3 regions of the Macrococcus epidermidis genome follow, and region 1 is predicted to be linked to each of the others. Evidence: riboswitches for the same ligand, from Rfam matches in the RefSeq annotation. Region 1 holds a riboswitch; each other region holds the start of a gene.
What was found. A riboswitch is a leader RNA that binds a small molecule or an ion and turns the genes downstream of it on or off. The one in region 1 is predicted to bind S-adenosylmethionine.
Positions count from the first base shown of each region.

Region 2: it holds a riboswitch for S-adenosylmethionine, as region 1 does, so the genes downstream of both, KFV12_RS04205 (methionine ABC transporter ATP-binding protein) here and KFV12_RS01625 (methionine ABC transporter ATP-binding protein) in region 1, are expected to answer to the same signal.
Region 3: it holds a riboswitch for S-adenosylmethionine, as region 1 does, so the genes downstream of both, KFV12_RS01055 (O-acetylhomoserine aminocarboxypropyltransferase/cysteine synthase family protein) here and KFV12_RS01625 (methionine ABC transporter ATP-binding protein) in region 1, are expected to answer to the same signal.

Region 1 covers NZ_CP073819.1:308,841-313,070, forward strand. The annotation lists gene KFV12_RS01620 (efflux RND transporter permease subunit) at 1-1,793, shown strand, start outside; SAM riboswitch class I at 1,854-1,959, shown strand; gene KFV12_RS01625 (methionine ABC transporter ATP-binding protein) at 2,031-3,041, shown strand; gene KFV12_RS01630 (methionine ABC transporter permease) at 3,042-3,704, shown strand; gene KFV12_RS01635 (MetQ/NlpA family ABC transporter substrate-binding protein) at 3,790-4,230, shown strand, end outside.
Region 2 covers NZ_CP073819.1:775,132-779,361, forward strand. The annotation lists gene KFV12_RS04185 (Spx/MgsR family RNA polymerase-binding regulatory protein) at 1-343, shown strand, start outside; gene gcvH (glycine cleavage system protein GcvH) at 416-784, shown strand; gene KFV12_RS04195 (toprim domain-containing protein) at 877-1,266, shown strand; gene KFV12_RS04200 (thioredoxin family protein) at 1,238-1,549, shown strand; SAM riboswitch class I at 1,589-1,694, shown strand; gene KFV12_RS04205 (methionine ABC transporter ATP-binding protein) at 1,767-2,792, shown strand; gene KFV12_RS04210 (methionine ABC transporter permease) at 2,785-3,477, shown strand; gene KFV12_RS04215 (MetQ/NlpA family ABC transporter substrate-binding protein) at 3,530-4,230, shown strand, end outside.
Region 3 covers NZ_CP073819.1:193,752-197,981, forward strand. The annotation lists gene KFV12_RS01050 (homoserine O-acetyltransferase/O-succinyltransferase family protein) at 1-727, opposite strand, end outside; gene KFV12_RS01055 (O-acetylhomoserine aminocarboxypropyltransferase/cysteine synthase family protein) at 728-2,005, opposite strand; SAM riboswitch class I at 2,097-2,192, opposite strand; gene KFV12_RS01060 (PPK2 family polyphosphate kinase) at 2,270-3,130, opposite strand; gene KFV12_RS01065 (GNAT family N-acetyltransferase) at 3,263-3,730, shown strand; gene KFV12_RS01070 (formate/nitrite transporter family protein) at 3,772-4,230, opposite strand, start outside.

The DNA.
Region 1 (4,230 bases):
CGAAAGAAATGTTCATTCCAATCATGAGTTCAACGATGGTTACAATCGCTGTATTCTTACCATTAGCTTTAGTATCTGGGTCTATTGGTGAAATCTTCAGACCATTTGCATGGACCGTTGTATTTGCATTACTTGCCTCACTTTTAATTGCGATTACTATCGTGCCGATGCTTGCACATACATTCTTTAAGAACGGTATTAAAGGTCATCATGACGATGAAGAGAAGGTTGGAAAGATTGCTGGATTCTATCGCAAGATATTAGACTGGTCATTAAGACATAAAGCGATTGTATCTGCATTAAGTGTGTTATTACTTGTGGGTAGTCTATTCTTAACACCTTATTTAGGTACGTCATTTATTTCTACAGGTGAAGATAAGTTACTGGCATTAACATACAAACCGAAACCAGGTGAAAAAGAAGAAGACGTTGTGAAAAAAGGTGAAGTAGTTCAGAAAATATTAGCTAAAAATGAAAACGTTGTGAATACACAGTTTTCTGTTGGTGGAGAAAATCCATTCAACCCTGTCGCATCTAATGATATGGCAATGATGGTTGAATACAAGAAAGATACACCAAACTGGGAAGATGAAGCGGATAAAGTGTTAGCGAAAATTGCTAAATTAAATCATGAGGGCGATTGGAAAAACCAGGACTTCGCAACAGGTGGTGCAACAAATGCGGTTACAGTAACCGTAAATGGACCATCGACAGAAGCTATTCGACCAGTCGTTGAAAAGTTAGAAAAAGAATTAAAAGATGTAAAATCATTAACAAATGTCAATACGTCACTTTCAGATAGTTACGATGCGTATACTTTAAAAGTAGATCATAATAAATTATCTGAGTTAGGTTTAACAGCTGGACAAGTTGCAATGACATTAAATCAACGTGGCGATGATAAAGTTGTAACGAAAGTTGGCGAAAAAGGACAATCAACGGAAGTAATCTTAACGAAGAAAAAAGAAGATAACTGGACGAAAGAAAAGTTAGAAAATACAAAACTTACATCACCATTAGGTAAATCAGTGAAATTAAGTGATGTTGTAAAGATTGAAGAAACTAAAACTTCTGACACGATTAAACGTGAAGATGGTAATATTTCAGCATCCGTTGAAGGTAAAATCAAAGGTAAAGATGTAAGTAAAGCAACACAAGATGTAACAGAAAAGGTTAATACTTTAAAACACCCTGATAATGTTGATGTTCACGTTGGTGGAACAAGTGAAGATATTGGAGAAAGTTTCTCTCAACTCGGGCTTGCAATGCTTGCAGCAGTAGGTATTGTTTATCTCATCTTAGTATTAACATTTAAAGGTGGACTTGCACCACTTGCAATCTTATTCTCATTACCATTTACAATTATCGGCGTAATATTAGGACTATTAGCTTTCAAAGAAACTTTATCAGTACCATCTATGATTGGTATGTTAATGTTAATTGGTATCGTTGTAACAAATGCTATCGTATTAATTGACCGTGTCATTAACAAAGAAGCAGAAGGTTTACCGACACGTGAAGCAATTTTAGAAGCTGCAACGACTCGTGTACGTCCAATACTTATGACAGCACTTGCTACAGTTGGCGCATTAATGCCGTTATTATTTGGTGGAGATGGTTCGGTATTAATTTCTAAAGCGCTTGCTGTAACGGTAATCGGTGGTTTAGTATCATCCACGTTATTAACATTAATTGTAGTTCCGATTGTATATGAATTATTGATGAAAATGCGTAATAAATTTACGAAAAGTAATACAACAACAGAGCGCGTAACCGTTGTAAATAAAAACTAAAGAATTCATTGACAATTGAAAATTTGAGTACTAATATAAATACCATATTAAAAATTAAATATCTTATCCAGAGAGACTGAGGGAATTGGCCCTATGACGTCTCAGCAGCGGGCTCTTACGAGTACTGTGCTAAATCCAACAAGCTATTATGCTTGATAGATAAGTGACTCATATATTACGTCATTGCTATTAAGCAATGACGTTTTTTTCTTTGGATAAGTAAGTGGAGGGAATAGATTGGCGATACAGTTTATTGATGTCAATAAGACATACAGAAGGAACGGTAAGACGACACAAGCGTTGAAAGATATTTATTTAATGATTCCAACCGGAAAGATATTTGGACTTATTGGTTATAGTGGTGCTGGAAAAAGTACTTTGCTCAGAACAATAAATTTACTCGAGAGACCTACGAGTGGCCAAGTGCTTGTCAATGATGTAGATATTACAACGTTAAACAAACAGAAACTACAAAAAGAACGATTAAACATAGGGATGATTTTCCAGCAGTTTAATTTAATCCAATCTAAGACAGTAGCGGAAAACATCGCATTCAGTTTAAAAGCAGCACATTTCCCTAAGAAACAGTATGATGATCGCATTACTGAATTACTTAATCTTGTAGGACTAACCCATCGCCGTGATAGTTATCCAAGAGAGTTGTCTGGAGGACAAAAGCAACGTGTCGGAATTGCACGTGCGCTTGCCAATGATCCGGAAATATTGTTGTGTGATGAAGCGACGAGTGCGCTAGATCCAGAGACAACAAAAAGTATATTAAACTTGATTCGCGATATTAATCAGAAATTAGGGATTACTGTCGTTGTAATTACGCATGAGATGGATGTCATAAAAGAAATTTGTGATGAAGTGGCCGTAATGGATAATGGAGAAATCGTGGAACATGCAGATGTATTTACTGTGTTTTCTAATCCACAAAGTGATTTAACAAGACACTTTGTAAATGATATCTATCATCTGGAATTACCAGATCAATATACGAAATTAAATGATGAACATAAAGAAATTATTACGGTTAAGTTTATTGGAGATAGTGCAGAAAGTGCCTTTATCAATAATTTATATAAGAAATTTAACTGCGATATCTCGATTATTCAAGGTAGGATTGAATACATACAGAATCAACCGATAGGTATATTAACTTTCGAAGTTACAGGTGATATTCAAGAAAGAATTGCTATAAATGAATACATAAAGAAATCGAACGGAATCGAGAGGGTGGCATAAATGAGCGATAAATTTCAAACACTTCTACCAGAATTATATAAAGCATTTTTAGAAACGATTTTAATGTCTAGTATTGCAATTACACTCTCTGTTCTTATTGGATTGCCACTTGGTATCCTTCTTTATTTAACACGCAATCAATTACTTTTACCGAATGGACCACTTAACTCGATATTAGGATTTATCGTCAATATCATCCGTTCGTTTCCGTTTATCATTTTGATGGTAGCGATACTGCCATTTGCTACCAAGATTGTTGGGCAGTCCCATGGTCCTTATGTTGCAAGTGTCGCTTTAACGCTTGCCGCTGTACCTTTATTTGCTAGACTTATCGAAACATCTTTAAAGGAAGTCGATAAAGGTGTCATTGAAGCATGTGTAGCTACTGGTGCATCACTTAAACAAATTATTATGGACGTGTTAATTCCAGAAAGTATGTCAGGGATTTTTCAGGCAATTACTTTAGCGATTATTAGCATACTAGCTTATAGTGCAACTGCTGGTGTTATCGGTGGCGGAGGTATTGGTGACCTTGCCATTCGATATGGATACTATCGTTATGACAACGTTACGATGATTGTAACAGTCATTATACTCATTATACTTGTACAATTGATTCAAATAACTGGTGACTTTATCAGTAAACGTGTAGATAAAAGATAATAAGTAAAAACGAAAGATTAAAATAAAAAATATAAACGAAAATAATAAAGAACGAAAAAATTAACGCAACGAAAGAAGGAAGAATATGAAGAATATAGTTATTTTTATATTGTCAGGCATCATTGTTATATTGTTATCCGGGATATTATTAGATAAAGGTAATCCGTTTGAGCGTCAAAATGCGGATGTAAAAAGTACGCAAAGTAAAGATAAAGGCAAAGTTAGTATTGGTGCAACGAGTGGACCTTATGCTGATATGGTAAAGAAAGCAATTCAGCCTGGTCTTGAAAAATTAGGCTATACAGTAGCGCTCGTTGAATACTCTGATTACATTCAACCGAATAAATCATTAGCAAAAGGTGATTTAGATGCAAATTTATATCAGCACATTGAATTTATGAAACAGTTCAATGCCCAAAATAAGACGAATCTTGTTGCGACAGGACAAGTTCCAACTGCGCCGATGGGTATTTATTCTGGTAAATATAAATCATTTGATGAAGTACCTAATGGTGCAGAAATTGCA
Region 2 (4,230 bases), 470 kb from region 1:
TTATCAGTTACCAAATTGTAGTACATGTAGAAAGGCAGCAAAATATTTAGAAACACATGGCGTTAGTTTTGAACCTATCCATATCGTTGAACTTACTCCCACGGCTGCTGAATTTAAAGCGATTGTAGAGCAGACAAATGTTGATGTTGATGCGCTTTTCAATAAACAGGGTGCTAAATTTAAAGCATTAAACCTTAAAGAAACATTAAGCGAAAAGTCAGATGATGAAAAGTTTGAATTACTTGCTTCAGATGGTATGTTAGTTAAAAGACCGTTAGCTGTTAATGGCAATAAAATTACTTTAGGCTTTAAAGAAAAAGAATATAGCGATACTTGGTTATAAAAATGATTGAATAAACGCTTACAATGTGTCATTATTATAGTGATAGTACTTTAATTAAACGGAGGGTTTATAATGTCAAACTTAAAATTTTCAAAAGATCACGAATGGGTAAAATCAGAAGATAATGTTAAAACAATCGGTATTACAGATTTCGCACAATCTGAATTAGGGGATATCGTATTCGTTGAATTACCAGAAGTTGGAGATGAAATCGAAGTTGGTGCTCCTTTTGGTAGCGTTGAGTCAGTAAAAACTGTATCTGAATTATATGCTCCTATCTCAGGCAAAGTTATTGAAGTTAACTCTGAATTAGAAGATTCTCCTGAATTAGTAAACGAATCAGCAATGGATCAAGCTTGGATGATTAAAGTTGAAGCTGACGATGCTGCACTTGAAGAATTAATGGATCAAGCACAATATGATGAAATGATTAACGCATAAATGGTATAATTTCCTTGATAATAATTTATCAAGGAATTTTTTTATTATCAAATTGCTAAAACTGAATACAATATGATAAAAAGGTGATGGACATGTCTGTAATTACTAAAGTTATCGTTGTAGAAGGAAAGCGTGACAAACTAAGATTACAAGAAGTATTAACGGAACCTGTACATATTATATGCACCAATGGCACGATGGGTATCGGAAAACTGGATGATATGATTGAAGATTTGTACCATCATAAAGTTTATATTATGACCGATAGTGATAAAGCTGGACGTAAAATTAGATCTTGGTTTAAACGCCATGTGAGTGAAAGTAATCATATTCATATTGATCCGAAATACGGTGAGGTGGGTAATTGTCCACTAGATTATTTAGCAAGAACGATGATGAAACATCAGTTTGATGTAAAACAACAATTGATATGGAAAGGTAAGCCCGCGCAATATGAACTTAAATCAGCTTTTGCAATTTGAAATTTCAGATCAACCATTTATTCTATTTGGATATACCCCGTTTTGTGGTACATGTAAGCTTGCAGAAAAGATGTTAGATATTACTGCTGCATCTCTAAATATACCCGTTATAAAAATTGATTTAAATTATTATGAAAATTTAAGTCAGTATTATGAAATAAAAAGTGTACCTGTGCTATTGTTTATTCGTAATGGGATAGTCGAAAATATTTCTTATCAATTTGAGTCCGTAACAACTTTGTATGAAAATTTAAATTTACTGTTGACGAATACTTCAAATTGACTTAAGATAAAGAACATATTCATAAAACAACTAAATAAACTCTTATCCAGAGTGGTGGAGGGATGTGCCCTATGAAACCCGGCAACCGTCAATAATGACATGGTGCCAATTCACATAAAGTTATATTAACTTTAGAAGATGAGAGAGTCGAAAATAGATAATTATCGTCTTTCTTATGTTCACATAGGAGAGACGTTTTTTTGTTAGGAGGCCAAATTTGATTACATTAAACAATGTTGTAAAGACATTTACAACAAAAAAAGGAAATATACAAGCTGTCGATAACGTAAATCTTGAAATTCAAAGCGGTGAGATTTACGGTATTATTGGTTTCAGTGGTGCCGGGAAAAGTACATTAATTCGAATGTTTAACGGATTAGAATTACCGACGAGTGGTGACGTGATTGTAAATGGCAGTACCATCAATAAACTGTCAAAGCAGCAACTGAATAAAGAACGTCAAAAAATATCAATGATATTCCAGCATTTTAACCTACTTTGGAGTAGAACGGTATATGACAATATTGCATTACCTCTTGAAATAGCCGGCGTTAAAAAGAGCGACATTAGTCCTAAAGTGAAATCTTTGATTAAACTTGTTGGATTAGAAGGCAGAGAAAATGCTTATCCATCAGAATTGTCAGGAGGGCAAAAACAACGTGTAGGTATTGCCCGTGCATTAAGTAATGATCCTGACGTTTTACTTTGTGATGAAGCAACGAGTGCTTTAGATCCACAGACGACAGATGAAATTCTAGAACTATTAGTTGATATCAATAAAACGTTGAACTTAACCATAATTTTAATCACCCATGAGATGGAAGTTATCCGCAAGATCTGTCACAAAGTAGCTGTAATGGAGTTAGGGAAAGTGGTTGAAGAAGGATCAGTGATAGAAGTATTTAATAATCCAAAAACAACTATCACAAAACGTTTTGTACGTGATGATATCCAGGATAATGAAACTGAGACTTCAATCGAAGAGATTAAACAAGCATATCCACATGGCAGTATCCTGAAATTAAAATTTGTTGGCTCTTCAACTGGCCAGCCTATCGTAAGTAAAGTAATTAAGAAGTACGGCATCGAGATGAATATCTTAGCAGGAAATGTTAAACATACTCAATCAGGATCTTTCGGTAATTTAATTGTTCATGTTAAAGAAGTTAACGGATCACTTCAACCTATCGCTGAAGAATTAAAAAGCCATGGTGTTGAGATGGAGGTAGAAAGACATGGATAATTTTATTAAAACATTGACAGATATGTTAAGCATGAAAAATGTGGTATGGGCAGATGTATGGACTGCAACCGTTGAAACTTTATCAATGACTTTTATTTCTGCAATATTCACATTTATATTTGGGTTAATTATCGGTATTATATTGTTCTTAACTTCTCGCAGTAAGTCAAAAGCAGCACGTGTATTTTATAGTGTTACAGCTTTTATCGTCAATTTATTCCGAGCAATCCCATTTATTATCTTGATTTTATTGCTATTTCCATTTACAAATTTAATCATGCAGACAATCAGTGGAGTAAAAGGAGCACTGCCAGCTTTAATTATTGGTGCGGCACCTTTCTACGCACGTCTTGTTGAAATTGGATTGAAAGAGATAGATAAAGGTGTAATCGAAGCTGTTGAATCAATGGGCGCAAATACATGGACATTAATTAAAAAAGTATTAATTCCTGAAAGTTTACCAGCAATTGTATCTGGTATTACAGTCACAACGATTGCACTCGTTGGTTCTACAGCAATCGCTGGCGTTATTGGTGCCGGTGGTTTAGGTAACTTAGCTTACTTAGTTGGATTCACAAGAGGACAAAATGACGTAATTTTTGTTTCTACAGTAATTATTTTAATTATTGTATTCCTCATTCAATTCGTCGGTGACATTATTACGAAGAAAGTTGATAAACGTTAATTATCCAGAATGGATTTTTATAAAAATAATACAAAAAAGAGGAGCGTTAAAAATGAAAAAATTATTTTACGTATTTCTTACTGCATCATTAATATTAATTCTTGCAGCTTGTGGTAATGATAAATCTGACGACAACAAAACTTCAAAGTCAGATGACAAAACGATCACAGTAGGGGCTTCACCCGCACCACATGCAGAAATTTTAGAAGAAGCAAAAGCAGCACTAAAAAAAGAAGGTTATGATTTAAAAATTAAAATCATCAATGACTATACAACACCAAACCGTATGTTATCAGAAGGTGACATCGATGCGAACTACTTCCAGCATACACCGTATTTAGAAACTGAGAAAAAAGCTAAAGGATACAACATTGAATCAGCAGGAAATGTCCACGTTGAACCAATGGCGGTATATTCAAAAAAAGTGAAAAACTTAGATGAATTAAAAAAAGGTGCAACAGTGTATGTATCTAATAACCCGGCTGAAGAAGGACGCTTCTTATCATTCTTTACAAAAGCAGGTTTAATTAAACTTAAAGACGGAGTAGATCCTGTAAAAGCGACATTTAAAGACATCGTTGAAAATAAAAAAGATATTCAATTCAACAACAAACAAGCAGCAGAGTTTGTTCCTAAAACTTATAACAATGGTGAAGGTGATGCAACAATCATCAACTCTAACTTTGCTTTAGCAAATAAATTAAATCCAGTTAAAGATTCAATTGCAATTGAAGGTGAAGATTCTCCATACGC
Region 3 (4,230 bases), 120 kb from region 1:
GTTTCCATCGCTGTATTACCAAATCACTAGAATTATCATGAGCGTAGTAATTTTCAAGGAATGAAATTGTTAGCCCTTTTTTACAATCACGAATATATTCCGTATGCAGCGTATTAGGTGCATACTCTAAATGGCCATTAATATAAATATCTTTATTATCTTTTGATATTAATAAATCTGCACCAAATTCAGGATGAGTGCTGATTATGGTTAAGTCAGTCTTATCTTTAATATCTTGTATCACAAAATTTGTATAGCGTGATTGGGGTATATAGTAGCTTTGAAAATTATTTGTTAAAGGATGATCCACCAGAACATTATAAGCATATACACCAAACAATTTCTTATTACCTTTAAAAGTGAATTTCTCAATATTGTAATAGTGATGTAACGCAAATTGTGCTGCCCAGCAAATAAACAACCGCGTATGTTGTTGCGCTTTAGACCAATCTATGATGCTTTTAAGTTCTTCATAATAATAAACAGATGCAAAAGGAAGATGCTCTACAGGTGCTCCTGTTACGATTAACGCATCATAATCGTATCGTTGAGCTTGTTCGAAATTTATATAATGTTGCTTAGCATAATTTCTTTTTTCAGTATTTGTTTGATGTGTATCTAAATATAAAAAATCAATCATAGCTGTTTTAAAATGATGTTTAAACTGCAGTTCCGTTTCGAATTGATTTGGCATTAAATTAACGATTAGAATACGAGGAACAACCAATTAAATCACACTTAATCCTTGTTCCAGGTCTGCGATAATATCATCGATATGTTCAATGCCAATAGAAATTCGAATCGTTTCTGGACTTACACCTGCTGCGAGTTGTTCATCTTCTGTAAGTTGTGCATGTGTAGTAGAAGCGGGATGAATGATAAGCGATTTTGCATCTCCAACATTTGCAAGTAAAGAGAAGAGCTCAAGTGATTCGATAAACTTCTTACCGGCTTCACGTCCACCTTTAACTCCGAACGTAAAGATAGAACCTGCACCTTTCGGTAAGTATTTTTCTTGCAATGTTTTGTATGGACTGTCTGGTGTATCTGCATATTTAATCCAGGCAATCTTATCGTGATTGGAAAGAAACGCGATTACTTTTTGTGTATTTTCCACGTGACGCTCTACACGAAGCGAAAGTGTTTCTAATCCTTGGGTTAATAAAAATGAATTGAACGGTGAAATTGCTGCACCAGTATCTCTGAGTAGGGTTGTGCGTATCTTAAAGGCATAGGCAGCTTCACCAAAAGCTGCGGTAAAAATGAGATTATGATAGCTTGGATCAGGTTCGGATAAGTTTGTAAACTTACCATTATCCCAGTCAAAATTACCACTATCAATAATGACGCCACCAATTGAAGTACCATGTCCTCCTATAAATTTCGTTGCGGAATGTACGACAATATCTGCACCAAACTCAATTGGACGACACAGATAGGGAGAAGCAAAAGTATTATCGACGATTAAAGGAATACCATGATTGTGTGCAATGTTTGCAAGCGCTTCAATATCTTCAACATTTCCTTCAGGATTACCGATAGTTTCTACAAAAATAGCTTTTGTATTATCTTTTAATGCCTCTTTTACATGTTCTAAATTTGTCGTATCCACGAGTGTTGTTTCAATACCGAATTTCTTAAATGTGTGTTCGAATAAAGTGTGTGTTCCACCATATAAACTTGTAGTTGCTACGATGTGGTCACCGCTGTTCGCAATCGTTTGTATCGCATAAGTAATGGCAGCCATTCCTGAAGCGACAGCGACACCTGCTACACCACCTTCAAGTTCAGCAACACGTGTCTCAAAAGCAGCTGTTGTAGGATTTGTAAGTCTTGAATATATGTTACCTAATTCTTTTAAACCGAAGAGATTTGCAGCATGTTCCGTATCGTTGAATATAAATGATGTTGTTTGATAAATCGGAAGTGCACGTGCGTTCGTTTCCTTGTCGATAACTTGTCCTGCATGAACTTGCAGAGTTTCAAATTTGTAATGATTTGTCATAATGAATTCCTCCTGGCATTAAATTGTATTCCACACTAAATTTAATAAGAGGAGCAAAAAAATGAGCCTACCTCAAAGAAGTAGACTCATAAGCTCATCTTTCAGGTTATACCTGCTGGAATTAGCACCTAATTGAATAGGTTGCTGGGTTTCATAGGGCCAGTCCCTCCACCACTCTGGATAAGTAATATTTAGTTGTAAGAATTAAACATAATTCTAAAACGATTATTCTGAATTGTCAAATATTTATTTTGAAATTATTTGTTAGTTATTTTTTAATTTATTGATATATTCCTCTAGTTTCTGTTGATTTTCTTGTGAAATTTCAGGAAACTCAGGTTTTAATCGCTTTATTGTATCTATCATAACTTCTGTAACGATACGTCTTGTATGCCATTCATCATCTGCAGGTAAAATGAACCACGGACTATGTTCAGTAGATGTAGCTTCTAACATTTCAGAGAATATTTTTTGATAGTCATCCCAATACTCACGTTCTTTTACGTCATTGAATGAAAACTCCCAGTTCTTATCTTTATTAGTCATTCGCTCAAGTAAACGATCACGTTGCTCATCTTTGGACATGTTGAAGAAGAATTTAATCACTTCAAATCCATTTTCAGTTAAATAACGTTCATAGTCATTGATTTGACGGTATCGTGTTTTCCAAATTGATTCATCTATTTCATTATTTGGCGTTTCATGTTCTTCAACAGAATCATGTATTCTTGGCGCAAGTACATCTTCATAGTATGAACGATTAAAAATTCCAATTTGCCCACGCTCAGGTAACCCTTCATGATAACGCCATAAATAGTCGTGTTTAAGCTCTGTGTCATTCGGCTTACCGAAAGAAGTAGTCTTTAATCCTTGTGCACTTAGGTTAGAGAAGATATAACTGATAACTTCATCTTTTCCGGCGGCATCTAGTGCCTGCAGCACAACGATGATACCATTTTTTTCAGCAGCATGTAATTTTAGATGGAGCTTTTCAAGTTTTTCTGTTAAATCAGGCATGATATCGACTTTTATTTTATCGTTATTTTGTTTTTCATTTTCTGATGTTTTATAATTATTGAAATCAAATTTAGTATTGGGTATTACTTTATATTGGTTAATGTCCATAGAAACCCTCCATATCTTTTTTGAATGTTTTCCCTAGCAGATATAGAAGTAAACAGTATTTATATCAATTTGTTATAATTTAATAATAATCCTTATGCAATAAGATGACTTAAGAGAGGAAGAGAGCACTTTATGAAACTTATTCGATATACAAAAAACCACGAAGATTTACTATTACAATTTAAGTTAACTGAAGAACAATTAAAGTTTGTGAAAAGTCCGGAAGTAAACATCAGTGTGGCAAAAGAAGATACTAATCGCACACCAATTTTTGGACTAAATGAAGCGGGAATACCTGTTGTATTTTTTGTGTTACATGAACATAGTGAGTTTGAAAACAAATTTGAAGTGGATAACAGTATATACATAAGATCTTTTGCGACTGATTATAGGCATTTAAGAAATGGTTATGCAAAACAAGCGTTAATTGCTTTACCGGAATTCATTATGAGTCATTTTCCGCATATAAAATATATAACGTTACTTGTGGATGTCCCTAATACGGTTGCACACGACATGTATTTAAAACTTGGATTTGAACAAGGTAATCAAATAGAGGGCGAAAGATATCCAGCTTATTGCATGATCAAAAAAATATAAAAAATGCGTGAAGTTTACACTTCACGCAAATAAAAAGTTATTTAGTTTCTGATGACATCGTCTCTTCTACCGTTTAAGTATGCATAAACTAATCCGATAAATAAACCACCACCGATATAGTTACCGATATATGCGTAGAAAATATTTTTGAGTACATCGATCCAAGATAATGCATCGATATTGTAGAACATCATTCCGGCAAACAATCCAGCATTGTAAACAACGTGTTCGTAAGCCATAAATACAAAGATAACTACTCCGATACCGATAAAGAATACTTTAGCTAATACTTCCTTACATTGTAATGAAATATAAATACCGATATTGATAAAGAAGTTAGCGAATATCCCTTTAATTAGAATTGCATGCCAACTTGATGCTATTGTTTTTGCATCTACTGTTTTTGTTAATGCTGCTACCATTTCAGGTGTCATAACTTTAGTGCCTGTCATCATTCCAAATAAGATAAATCCACCAATAATATTTCCCAGGAAACATAA